2 regions of the Nocardioides campestrisoli genome follow, and region 1 is predicted to be linked to the other one. Evidence: predicted binding sites of a transcription regulator. Region 1 holds the regulator's gene; the other holds the start of a gene.
What was found. The regulator LexA, encoded in region 1, represses DNA repair genes until DNA is damaged. The targets are predictions, from matches to a motif close to TCGAACANNTGTTCGA.
Positions count from the first base shown of each region.

Region 2: H8838_RS18570 (HNH endonuclease signature motif containing protein) is a predicted target of LexA. The motif match lies at 2,004-2,019, and genes of this name have one in related genera.

Region 1 is NZ_CP061768.1:3,366,010-3,371,973, reverse strand. Features, by position in the region: gene H8838_RS15830 (ATP-dependent DNA helicase) at 1-1,061, shown strand, start outside; gene H8838_RS15825 (sulfotransferase family 2 domain-containing protein) at 1,055-1,816, opposite strand; gene lexA (transcriptional repressor LexA) at 1,846-2,574, opposite strand; gene H8838_RS15815 (GNAT family N-acetyltransferase) at 2,667-3,458, opposite strand; gene H8838_RS15810 (LysM peptidoglycan-binding domain-containing protein) at 3,755-4,183, shown strand; gene H8838_RS15805 (hypothetical protein) at 4,306-4,680, opposite strand; gene nrdR (transcriptional regulator NrdR) at 5,020-5,487, shown strand; gene H8838_RS15795 (vitamin B12-dependent ribonucleotide reductase) at 5,645-5,964, shown strand, end outside.
Region 2 is NZ_CP061768.1:3,934,659-3,940,622, reverse strand. Features, by position in the region: gene H8838_RS18585 (cysteine desulfurase-like protein) at 1-389, shown strand, start outside; gene H8838_RS18580 (alpha/beta fold hydrolase) at 459-1,244, shown strand; gene H8838_RS18575 (hypothetical protein) at 1,357-1,926, shown strand; gene H8838_RS18570 (HNH endonuclease signature motif containing protein) at 2,148-3,455, shown strand; gene H8838_RS18565 (LysE/ArgO family amino acid transporter) at 3,534-4,175, opposite strand; gene H8838_RS18560 (glycosyltransferase) at 4,185-5,369, opposite strand; gene H8838_RS18555 (alpha/beta fold hydrolase) at 5,374-5,964, opposite strand, start outside.

The DNA.
Region 1 (5,964 bases):
TGCTGGTCCGGGACGCCGCACGCGCGGTGGTCTCGGCGTTCGGCAAGGAGGACAAGGCCGCCAAGGACGCGGACGCCGCCCGAACCCAGGCCAAGGGGCTGGCCCAGGAGGTCTTCGTCACCGCCGAGCGGATGGCCGCGGGCAGCGACGCCGACGTGCTGTGGCTCAACGAGGCCCGGGAGCGGATGCCCGCCCGGTTGGCGGTGGCGCCGCTGCAGGTGTGGGCGCAGATGCGCGATCGGCTGCTCACCGACAAGACGGTGGTCTTCACCTCCGCCACCCTGATGCTCGGCGGCGACTTCAGCTCGGTGGCCGGCAGCGTGGGGCTCAAGCCCTCGGAGCGGATCGACACCGGGGCGCCCCAGGCCGCCGACGACAAGGCCCTGCCGTGGCGCGGTCTCGACGTCGGCTCGCCGTTCGACTACGGCCGCCAGGGCATCCTCTACCTGGCGCGACAGCTTCCCCCGCCGGGACGGGACGGGCTCGGCCCCGCGCACCTGGACGAGATCGTCGACCTGGTCGACGCGGCGGGGGGTCGCGCGCTGGGTCTCTTCTCCTCCCGGCGGGCGGCGGAGGCCGCGGCCGAGGTGGTGCGCGAGCGGCTGCCGCACCTGACCACGCTGGTCCAGGGGGAGGCTCAGCTCCCCGAGCTCTCCCGGCAGTTCGTCGAGGACCCGCACACCTGCCTGTTCGGGACGCTGAGCCTGTGGCAGGGCCTCGACGTGCCGGGCGACACCTGTCAGCTGGTGCTGATCGACCGGATCCCGTTCCCGCGGCCCGACGACCCGCTGATGTCGGCCCGGCAGCGCGCGGCGGACCGGGCCGGTGGCAACGGGTTCATGCAGGTGGCCGCCACGCACGCGGCGCTGCTGCTGGCCCAGGGTGCCGGGCGACTGATCCGCACCACGTCGGACCGTGGGGTGGTCGCCATCCTGGACTCCCGGCTCGCGACGGCTCGCTACGGCGGTTTCCTCAAGGCGAGCCTGCCGCCGATGTGGACGACGACGGACCCGCAGGTGGTGCGCAAGGCGCTGAGCCGGCTCGCGGCCTCGGCTCAGTAGCCGAGGATCTGGTAGTCGCGCCGGTACATCCGGCGCACCCACTTCTCCAGCTCGGCCGAGGCCTCCCGGCGCTGTCCGGGGGCGGCGGTCTGGTTCTGCGGGTTCGCCGGCACCGCGGGGGCGCCCACCTGCTCGCAGACCTCGGCGAAGTCCCGGTCGAAGGACTCCAGCCGCCCGACGAAGTCCACCTGGCTGAGGTCGACGAGCCTGGTCTGCAGGGCCAGGTGCTGGTCGGTGCCGGGCACCGCGGCCAGGTCCTGGGTGCTCACCCACCGCGCGAACTCCACGACGTCCTGCATCCGCTTGTACGTCGCGGCGTCGAACCGGAAGTAGTTGTGGTTGACGACCTTGTCGTGCCACGCGGAGACGAACCGGTCCAGCGGGTCCCGGACGAAGGCGAACTTGAAGTAGTCCGAGAACGTCGACGTCGGGTAGTGGATCCGCATGGCGTGGTCGACGTCCATCGTCACCGAGTGCGCGGCGAAGTGGTGCCGGACCGTGCGGGTGGCCACCTTGGCCACCCGGTACCAGACGAACCGGTGGCTGTGGCTGATGGTCAGGTTGTAGCCGAGCGGGGAGAGCCAGCCCGTCTCGGCGCTCCGCTCACCGAGGTCGCGGACCAGGGTGGAGGCGTCGGCGGTCAGCTTGAACCGGTCGTCGGGCCGGGTCCGGAAGAGCTCGGGTGCCGGGGGCGCCGGTGGCTCTCCGCGGGACCCGCGCCCGCGGTCGTGCTGGTCTCGTCGGCTTCGGCGCATCGCCGGTGAGGCTACACGAGCGACGACCCTCACATCCGGCGCAGGACCGCCGTGACCTTGCCCAGGATCGTGGCGTGCGTGCCGTCGATCGGCTCGTAGGCGTCGTTGTGGGGGAGCAGCCAGACCTGGCCGTCCTTGCGCTGGAAGGTCTTGACCGTGGCCTCGCCGTCGATCATCGCCGCGACGATCTCTCCGTTGGCGGCCTCCGGCTGCTGGCGGATCACCACGTAGTCGCCGTGGCAGATGGCCGCATCGATCATCGAGTCGCCCGAGACCTCGAGCAGGAACAGGGTGCCGTCGCCGACCAGCTGCTTGGGCAGCGGGAAGACGTCCTCGACCCGCTCCTCGGCGAGGATCGGCCCGCCCGCGGCGATCCGGCCCACGACGGGGACGTACTGCGCGGCGGGCATCGAGTCGCCGATCCCCGTGGGGTCCACGCTCGCCTCGTCGGCGTTGCCCATCGCCCGCCGGGCGGCCATCATCTCGGGCAGGAAGACCTCGAGGGCGCGGGGCCGGTTGGGGTCGCGCTTGAGGTAGCCCTTCTCCTCCAGCACCTTGAGCTGGTGCGCGACGCTGCTCGAGCTGGTCAGCCCGACCGCCTGGCCGATCTCGCGCATGCTCGGCGGGTAGCCGCGCTGCTCGAAGGAGTCCTTGATGGTGGAGAGGATGCGCTGCTGGCGCGGGGTCAGCCCGGTGGCGTCCGGAGGACCGTCCGGCATCGGCACGACCTTGCCGCTGGTCTCGCGCGTCTTCGCCATCCTGGTGCCTCCTGGGGGTGGTGCGGGCTCGTGCCCTCACCGTAGTGCTCCAGCAGGCCTACTTCAAACAGGTGTTCGAAGACCGCGTGTCGTCAGTCCTCCGGCGTCCAGCCCCAGGTGACCAGCTCGAAGCCGGTGCGGAAGCCCAGTGCCACCAGCGCCTGGTACGTCGAGTCGGTGCCGATCACGGTGGCCGTGCCGGCACCGGTCTCCCGGGCCCGGTTCATCATCGTGCCGGTGAGCGCGTGCTCGATCCCGCGCCCGCGGGCCTGGGCCAGCGTCGTCACGTTCCCGAACATGACGCTGCCGTCGCGACGGTGGGAGCTGCCGGCCCCCTGCGGCTCGCCGGTGAACATGCTGCGAGCCACGAAGAACTGGTGGTCGGCCGGGTCGAGCGTGTCCAGGAAGCCGAGGTGGCTCGCGCTGGCCGAGGCCGAGAGGCCGAGACCGGCGAAGATCGTCGCGGCGGCGGGCTCGGTGTGGTCGGGCCAGGCCACGTCGATGTAGACGTGCTCGGGAGTCAGCGGGTCGATCGGGTGCTCGAGGTTGACGTGCATCGCCGGCGCCTGGTGCGGCGTCAGCCCGGCCTGGGCCAGCGTCGCCTCCAAGGCCGGGGTGGTGGTCTCCGGGGTGGTCACCCACTGGAACGGCAGGCCACGCTGCCGGAACGGCTCCAGCAGCTCGGGGACCCGCGTGGGCACGTCGGCGGAGGCGATCCGCGCCGTGGCGATCACGTTGCACGCGGCCAGCGGCAGGTGGGACCAGTAGACCGTGGCGTCCGGCTCGTCGCTGGTCGTAAAGACCGGGGACTTCGACACCGCGGCATGGAAGGCCGCGAGGTCGGCCTCGATGGTCTCCATGGGGGTGGTCAGGAGATCGCGCATGTGCAGGACGCTATGCGCGGGACCAACGGCCCGCATGCCTCAAACTGGTGACATCCCCTGTGTCATGGCCGGGGGCCCCGCGTAGCCGGTGTCGGTGCGACACGCCCTTCGAACAGTTGTTCGCCCAGATGCTTGATTCGTTCGAACAGGTGCTCTAACGTCGCACATGTGTTCGATCGAACGTCTGATCGAGACCATCCCGCCAGTCGCTCCCAGCAGGACTGTCGGAGGTCGCGACTAGACATCAGGTCGACAGCGATCCACCGGCTGACCGCCACTTCCCCAGGAGGTCCCAGATGAGCACCATGACCCTCGAGCACCCCGTCCGCCTCGCGACGGTGCACGAGCTGCGCCCGGCCGCCTGCGGTCCGGCGCCCGCCGTGCCCGTCCAGCGCGGCGCGGTGCGGCCTGAGGCTCGTCGCCAACAGGGCTCCGTGCGGCTCACCCGCCGCGGTCGTCTGGTCGTCTTCCTCACCTCGCTGGTCGCCGTGCTGGTCGCCGGCGTCGTCTTCGGCGCCGTCTCGGTGGCGACCGACAAGGAGGGCGTCGCGCCCGCGACGCAGGTCGTCATGGTCGACGAGGGCGACACCCTGTGGGGGATCGCGGCCGAGATCGCCGACGACGGCGACGTGCGCGCGGTGATGAACGAGATCGAGCAGCTCAACGCGCTCGACTCGAGCGTGGTGATGCTGGGCCAGGAGCTCCGCGTCCCGCTCGAGGGCTGACGCCCGGATCGCTCATCTCACAGACCCACAACTGAATAGCTTCCGCCGGTCGACTCGACCCCGGCCGGCGGAGCGGGGAAGAGGAGAGGCGGGGCCTGCGGGCCCCGCCTCTTCGTCTCTGGTCAGCGGGCGGCGCGTCGTCCGCCGGGCTTCCGGGGCGGCGGCTGGGGGCCGGGTGTGGGCTCCTCGGTGTCCTCGTCCCCGCCCTGCGCGGGGTTGCGCGCCAGCCCCAGCGCTGCGCTGAGCCGGGAGGCGAGCAGGAGCCCGACGAAGAGGCACGCCATCGCGCCGAGCGAGGCCAGTGCCAGCAGCGCCCATCCGGTCGAGCTCCCGCTCCGGGCGGAGGTGCCGAAGTCGATGGCCGTGTAGACGAGGTATCCCCAGGCGACTACGCAGGCGGTGATCCCCGCTGCCAGCGCGGCGATGCTGGTGTTGACCGAGGGGCCGGAACGCCTGGGCGCCGCTCGCCTCGCTCCAGCACGCTTCCCGGTCGCCACCTCCTCATTGTGACAGGTGCGTCGCGACGGTGGTCCAGAGCGCTTCGGTCGCCCGCCACGCCCCTGACCTGCGGCTTTGCCGGGGGAGCGGAGGTGGTGAAAAACAGCCTCGGCGTGTTGGGCCGTTCGGCTTGCACCCGTGGTGTCGGCGACGTACGGTTACCACTACATCTAGTACTTACACCGTTGTGGTTCTCCACATCTAGTCCACAGAGACTTCCCCGGACCCCACAGCGAGAACCGTTTCATCCACAGGAATCAGACACTCGTCCACAGGCGTTGAACCCTTAGCAGGGTGTTCTTCAGCGTGCCCGGACTTCACCCAGGGAGGGAGACCCCATGCACTGTCCGCACTGCCGGCACACCGACACGCGGGTCCTCGACTCCCGGGTCTCCGACGACGGCGGCCAGATCCGCCGCCGGCGTACCTGCCAGAGCTGTGGCAAGCGGTTCAGCACCGTCGAGCAGATGCAGCTGCTGGTCCTCAAGCGCTCCGGCGCCACCGAGCCCTTCACCCGCGACAAGGCGATCCACGGCGTGCGCAAGGCGTGCAAGGGTCGTCCGGTCACCGAGGACCAGCTCGCCTGCCTCGGCCAGGCCGTCGAGGACGCCCTGCGCAGCGAGGGGGTCGCCGAGGTGCCGGCCCACGAGGTGGGCCTGGCGATCCTGGCCCCGCTGCGCGAGCTCGACGAGGTCGCCTACCTGCGGTTCGCCTCCGTCTACCGCGCCTTCGAGAGCGCGGAGGACTTCGAGGCGGAGATCGCCATGCTGCGCGCAGAGCGCCCGCTGCCCGTCCCGACGGGATAGGCCCACGATCCGCCCGGCACGTAGTGGGGAAGCTGCGTGCCGGGCGCTCCACCCCAGGAGCACCCAGCAACACCCAGAGCACGACGTACGACGTACGACCAGCAAGACCGAACACGCGCCAGACCGACGCAACGAAGCCAGGACTGAGGAGATCCGCATGACGAAGACGGTGAACAAGGGGGGTCTGAAGATGCAGCGCGTCTTCAGCACGGCGGGCACGCACCCCTACGACGCGATCAACTGGGAGCGACGCGACGTCGTCCAGACCAACTGGAAGACCGGCGAGACCGTCTTCGAGCAGCGCGGAGTGGAGTTCCCCGACTTCTGGAGCGTCAACGCGTCGACCATCGTCACCACGAAGTACTTCCGTGGCGCGGTCGGCACCGACGCGCGTGAGTGGAGCCTCAAGCAGCTGATCGACCGCGTGGTGCACACCTACACCAAGGCGGGCAAGGAGCACGGCTACTTCGCGGCCGA
Region 2 (5,964 bases), 570 kb from region 1:
CGGCGATCGACCTGATCGCCGACCTCGCCTCCTCGGCGCCCGACCGGCGGACCCGGGTGCTGGAGTCGATGCGCGCGGTGGAGGAGCACGAGGAGCGGCTCTTCGGGCGGCTGCTCGCCGGGCTGGAACGACTGCCGCGAATCCGGCAGTACGGCGCCCCCGCGCGCCGCACCCCCACCGTCTACTTCTCCGTCGAGGGACTGACCGGCCGCGAGGTGTACGAGGCGCTGGCCGCGCGCGGCGTCAACGCGCCCGCCAGCCACTTCTACGCGATCGAGGCCTCCCGGCACCTCGGGCTCGGGGACGCCGGGGCCGTGCGGGCCGGGCTCGCGCCGTACTCCACGGTCGAGGACGTCGACCGCCTGCTCGAGGGGCTCGCCGCCCTCTGACGGTTGGTGGTTGAGGAGGGCCGCCAGGCCCGTCTCGAAACCACCCCGCCCCACCCCTACCCTGGCGCGATGGAGCACGCACGCAACCCCGACGACGGGGTCCGGATCGCCTTCGACGTCGTCGGCGAGGGCGAGCCGATGCTGCTGGTGCACGGCACCGGGCTCTCGTCGCAGATGTGGCGCGGGGCGGGCTACGTCGAGCCGCTCTCCGCGAGCCACCGCCTGCTGCTCGTCGACCTGCGGGGGCACGGACGGAGCGACAAGCCGCACGAGGAGTCGGCGTACTCGATGGCACGGGTCACCGGCGACCTGGTCGCGGTGCTCGACCAGGTCGGCGTGGAGCGCGCGCACCTGCTGGGCTACTCCGCCGGAGCCCGGGTCGGCGTCAACCTGGGGGCGCTGCACCCCGGCCGGCTGCTCAGCCTGCTGCTCGGCGGCGGCAGTGCCCGGTCGCAGCGCGGTGGGCTCGACCAGATCTTCTTCCCCGACTGTGCCGCAGTGCTCGAGAACCACGACATGGCCGAGTTCGTGCGGCGCTGGGAGCAGGCAGGGGGAGCGCCGGCCGAGCCGGTCCGGCGCGCGTTCCTGGCCAACGATCCACGGGCGATGGCCGCCTGGTTCCGCGCCTCGGAGGACGCTCCCGGCCTGAGCGACCAGCAGCTCCGCGCTCTCGACGTACCGGCGCTGCTGTTCGCGGGCTCGCTGGACCATGCTCGGCTCAGGGACTCACGGGCCGCCCAGGCGGTGCTGCCGGACGCCCAGGTCGCCGAGGTCTCGGGACACGATCACCTCTCCACCATCTCCGCGTCGCAGGAGGTCGTGCCGTTGGTCGAGCGGTTCCTGGCGACCTGGTGAGTTGTCGTCGGCCGCCTGGGCGACAGGGCATCGGTCGGCTGCGGACGCCGCGGGGCGCAGGGGATCTGCTCGTTCTCCCGTCGCGGGGCTCGACTCTCCCTATCTTGAGCGCATGCCCAGGAACAGCCTCCGCCTCACCCGTGCGGTCTGCGGCGCACTGATCGTCTTCTCCTGCTCCGCCGTCGGGTGCGGGACCGAGGTCTCCCCGGCCGAGCCCGACCCCGTGGCCGCGTCCGAGAGCCCAGCGGACTCCGAAGCGCCAGCCGACGCGGAGGCGGTCGAGGCGGCGGAGGCGACCGTGCGGGCCTTCTTCGCGGTGAAGAGTCAGGCGGAGGAGCCGCTGAGCGCCAAGATCGACAGGCAGGCGGTCTACCTCACGTCTCGCGACGCCCACCCGAGCGCGCCGTACGAGGCGGGTCAGGAAGGTCGTCCCTCCGGCATCTCGGACTCGGAGGTGACCGTGGACCTGTCGAACGTGCGGTGGCTCGACGACGACATCCAGATCGACTTCGATTTCGATGGCACAGGCCTGAGCTACCCGATGATCGGCGACGAGCTGCAGACCGATCAGGCGACCGCGCAGAGGTCCCGGTGGGAGGGCACGGCGACCCTGGAGAACCGGAACGGGGAGTGGCTGATCCGCGAGCTGAGCGTGGACTCCTTCGGCGGCGGCATCGGGTGACCACGGCGGCTGCCGAACCGGCATGCGTTCGCCTGGGTGCGGCTGCCGCTGGACCGACCGGGACGGCATGACTATTTTCGAACGTCTGTCCAGGCGGTGAGATGACCCCCCGATTCGCCGCCAGCTTGTCGGTGGCCACCGGTTGACTGGGTGATGTCGGGAGGTCATCGGGAGCCTTCGGTACGACGGACGGGGGTCCTGGGATGTGGCAGCAGGCGGGGATGGCGCACCCGATCGCACACGCGGTCGCACTCGTCGACGAGGCGCTGACGTGCGCGAGGGTCGCGGACCCGGGACTCCTCTCCGAGGACGAGCAGCGGGATGTCCTGCTGCGGTTGTCGCAGCAGGTCGACCAGCTGGAGTCACTGCGGCTGCGGGTCATCGGTGTGGTCGGCGCCGCGGGTGGCGTGGCCGAGTCCGACGGGGCCCGCTCGGCGGCCTCGTGGTTGACCGCCCGGGTCCGTACGGGGTTCGGCCCAGCGCGGGCGGCGGAGAAGCTCGCGGAGGCGATCACCGACCGGTGGCAGCGGGTGGGGGCCGGCCTGGAGGACGGGTCGGTGAACCTGCCGCAGGCGCGGGTGATCGTGAGGGCGCTGGAGTCGTTGGTGGTCGACCCGCTGCCCGGCGAGGAGGTCCCGGTCGAGGTGCTGGCCGCCGCGGAGGCTCACCTGGTGGCGCAGACGGCCGTGTTCGACCCGGGCCAGCTGGAGCGGTTGGGCGCGAAGATCCTGGAGGTGGTGGCTCCGGCGACGTGCGAGGAGCACGAGCGCAGGCTGCTGGAGCGTGCGGAGCGGCGAGCGAACGCCGCGACCAGGTTGACGTTCCGGCGGCGCGGTGACGGTGCCACGGACGTGGCGGCCCGGATCCCCGACCACGTCGCGGCCCGGCTCAAGACGTATCTGGAGGCATGGACCGCCCCGAGGCAGGACGACTCGACCCGGTGCGGGGCGGCGACCCCGTTCGGTGGGTTCGCCCAGCGCGATCCCGCGACCGGGGTGCGCCTGCCGCAGGAGCGGTTGCGCGGGCAGGCGTTCTGCGCGTTCCTCGAGGCCGCGGACCCGACCCGGATGCCCGTCCACGGCGGCGGCGCGACCCGGGTGGTGGTGACCATGACCCTGGAGGAGCTGCGCAGCGGAGCCGGGGTGGGCACGGTGCTGAGCAACGGTGACGACCTCACCACGATGAGCGCGGGGCAGGTGCGTCGGTTGGCGTGTCAGTCCGGAATCGTGCCCGCGGTGCTGGGTGGTGACTCGGTGCCGGTGGACCTGGGCCGGTCGACCCGGTTCTTCACCCCGGGTCAGCGGTTGGCGAAGACGCTGACCCATCGGGTCTGCGCGGCGGAGGGGTGCACGGTCCCCTCGACCTGGTGCGAGGGACACCACGGCCGGGATCCCTGGGGTGCCGGCGCAGGGTCCGACCTGGCTGACTTGATGTTCCTGTGCTCCTGGCACCACCAGCGTGCCCACGACCCCGGCTACCGCACGAAGACCCTGCCGAACGGAGACGTCCGGTTCACCAGGCGCACGTAGGAACCAGGCGTACTGAGGGACCGGGCGCACGTGAGGACCAGGCGCGCGCAGGTGCAGAACCGGGAGTCGACCGGCGGTTCACCAGTCGAACGCGAGCTTGCCGGCGACGAAGATCATCGTGGCCGCGATGACCAGCTCGAGGACCTGCCAGGCGCGCGGGCGTGCCAGCAGAGGAGCCAGACCTCGCGCCCCGAAGCCGAGCCCGCTGAACCAGACGACGCTGGCCAGCGTGGCCCCGAGGCCGAAGGCCCAACGCCCGTCGATCACGCCCGCTCCCCATCCGGTCACGGGACCGCTGTGGGTCGCGGCGACAGACCCGATCAGCAGCACCGTGTCGAGGTAGACGTGCGGGTTCAGCCAGGTCAGGGCCACGGCCTTGAGGAGCACGGTCCGCCGGGGCTCCTCGGCGGGAGCGCTCTGTGCGGCGTGCAGGGACTCGCTGCTGAACGCCCGCCGCAGCGAGTGCGCGGCGTACCAGAGCAGGAAGGCGACCCCGAGCCAGCGGACGACGTCGATGACCCACCCGGCGCGGTCGACGACCGTCCCCACACCGCTTACCCCGGCGGCGATCAGCACCGCGTCGGAGGCGGCGCAGATCAGCACCACTGCGCCGACGTGCTGGCGCAGGACCCCCTGCCGCAGCACGAACGCGTTCTGCGCGCCGATGGCGACGATCAACGAGCCGCCGGTCAGGAACCCGGCGAGGAGCGGTTCGAGCACGTGCTCACGCTAGGGCCTCGCGAGCTCCACCAGCGCCGACGCAGCGGCAGCCGCCCCGCCCGCCGACGCGAACGACTTCGCGATCCCGGTGGCGGCTGCCCGCAGTCCCTCGTCGGTGAGCGCGGTGGAGATCGCGCTCCGCAGCTCCTCGGCGCGAACCCGGGCGAAGCGCACCCGTACGCCCGCCCCCGCCTGCACCACCTGGTCGGCGACCACCGGCTGGTCGTCGCGGATCGGCGCCAGCACCAGCGGGAGCCCGGCGGCGAGCGACTCGCAGACGGTGTTGTGGCCGGCGTGCGAGACCACCGCGTCGACCCGCTGGAGCAGCGCGAGCTGCGGCACCCGGGGGCGGACGACGACGTTCGCGGGCCGGTCCGGCACCAGCGACGGGGGCGCGACGAAGACGGCCTGCCACGGCTGGTCCCGGCAGGCGTCGGCGGCGACCTGCCAGAACCGGGTGCCGGCCTCGGCGTTCAGCGTGCCCAGGGAGACCAGCACGGTCGGGCGGTCGGCGTCCAGGGTGTCCCAGGGGAAGTCGTCCTCCTCCGGCCGGTCGCCCAAGGAGGGCCCGACGAAGGTGACCGGTGAGTCGATCGCCAGCGGGCCGACGAGCTCCGCGGCGGTGTAGGCGAGCAGCAGGTGCTCGGAGACCCGCAGGTCACCGGCCTCCGCGGCCTCGGGCGCGATCCCGTGCGCCACCTGGAGCTCGACCCGCCTGCGGTGCATCGCCTCCGCGACCCGCGGCAGCCCGGAGAGCGGGTCGACCAGCTCGGCCGAGGTGGTGGCCGAGGTCGCCCACGGCAGACCGCGCCGCCGGCCGACGACCGCGCCGGCCAGCGCCTGCTGGTCCACGACGAGCACGTCGGCACCGAACGCCTCGACGGCCGCGTCCACGCCGTCGACCATCGCGTCGCCCAGCGGCAGCAGCACCTCCTCCTGGAGGAACTTGAACGCCGCGGCACCGCGCAGGTCGCTGCGGCGGGCGCCCATGTCGGCGGCGTACGACGTCACCTCCGACGAGGTGGCCGGCAGGAAGACGGCATCAAAGGGGAGCAGGTGCTCCACGGTGCCGGGGACCCCCGTCCACGCCACCCGGTGGCCGCGGGCGACGAGGTCGGCGGCGACCGGCACGGTCGGGTTCACGTGGCCGGTGAACGGCGGGACCACGAAGAGGAAGCCGGAGGGGTCGGTCACCGGCTCAGGCCCCGGCCGCCACGCCTGCGCGCTGTCGCCCCATCCACTCCAGCGCCCGCTGCCGGACCAGGCCGCTCTGCTCGGTGAGCAGCGAGTGGGTGGTGCCGGGGACGATCTCCAGCTCGCAGTCGGGCATCTGGGTCTGCAGCGCCTCGGCCAGGTGCAGGATGTCGGACTCGCTGCCGTACATCGCCCGCACCGGGCAGGCGATCTGGGGCAGCCACCCGATCGGCTGCTCGTCCTTGAGGTCCTGGATCAGCGTCGTGTCGGCCAGGAACCGCTCGGCCCGCCGGGCCAGCCGGGACATCTTCCGGTCGGCGTTGTTCTCGATCCACTCCTGCGAGGTGTTCTCGTCGAGGCCGAACGCCGCGAGGGCGAGGCTGCCGGCCATCTGCTCGGCCCACCCCTCGACCGCGAAGTGCGCCTCGACCAGGAAGAGGCTGGCCACCCGCTCGGGGTGCCGGTGGGCCAGCGCCAGGGCGACGACCGCGCCGAAGCTGTTGCCGAACAGGTGCACCGGCTCGTCCAGGCCCCAGGCGTCGAGGAGCGCCACCAGGTCGTCGACCTGGGCCTCCACGCCGTAGCCGGTGGCCGG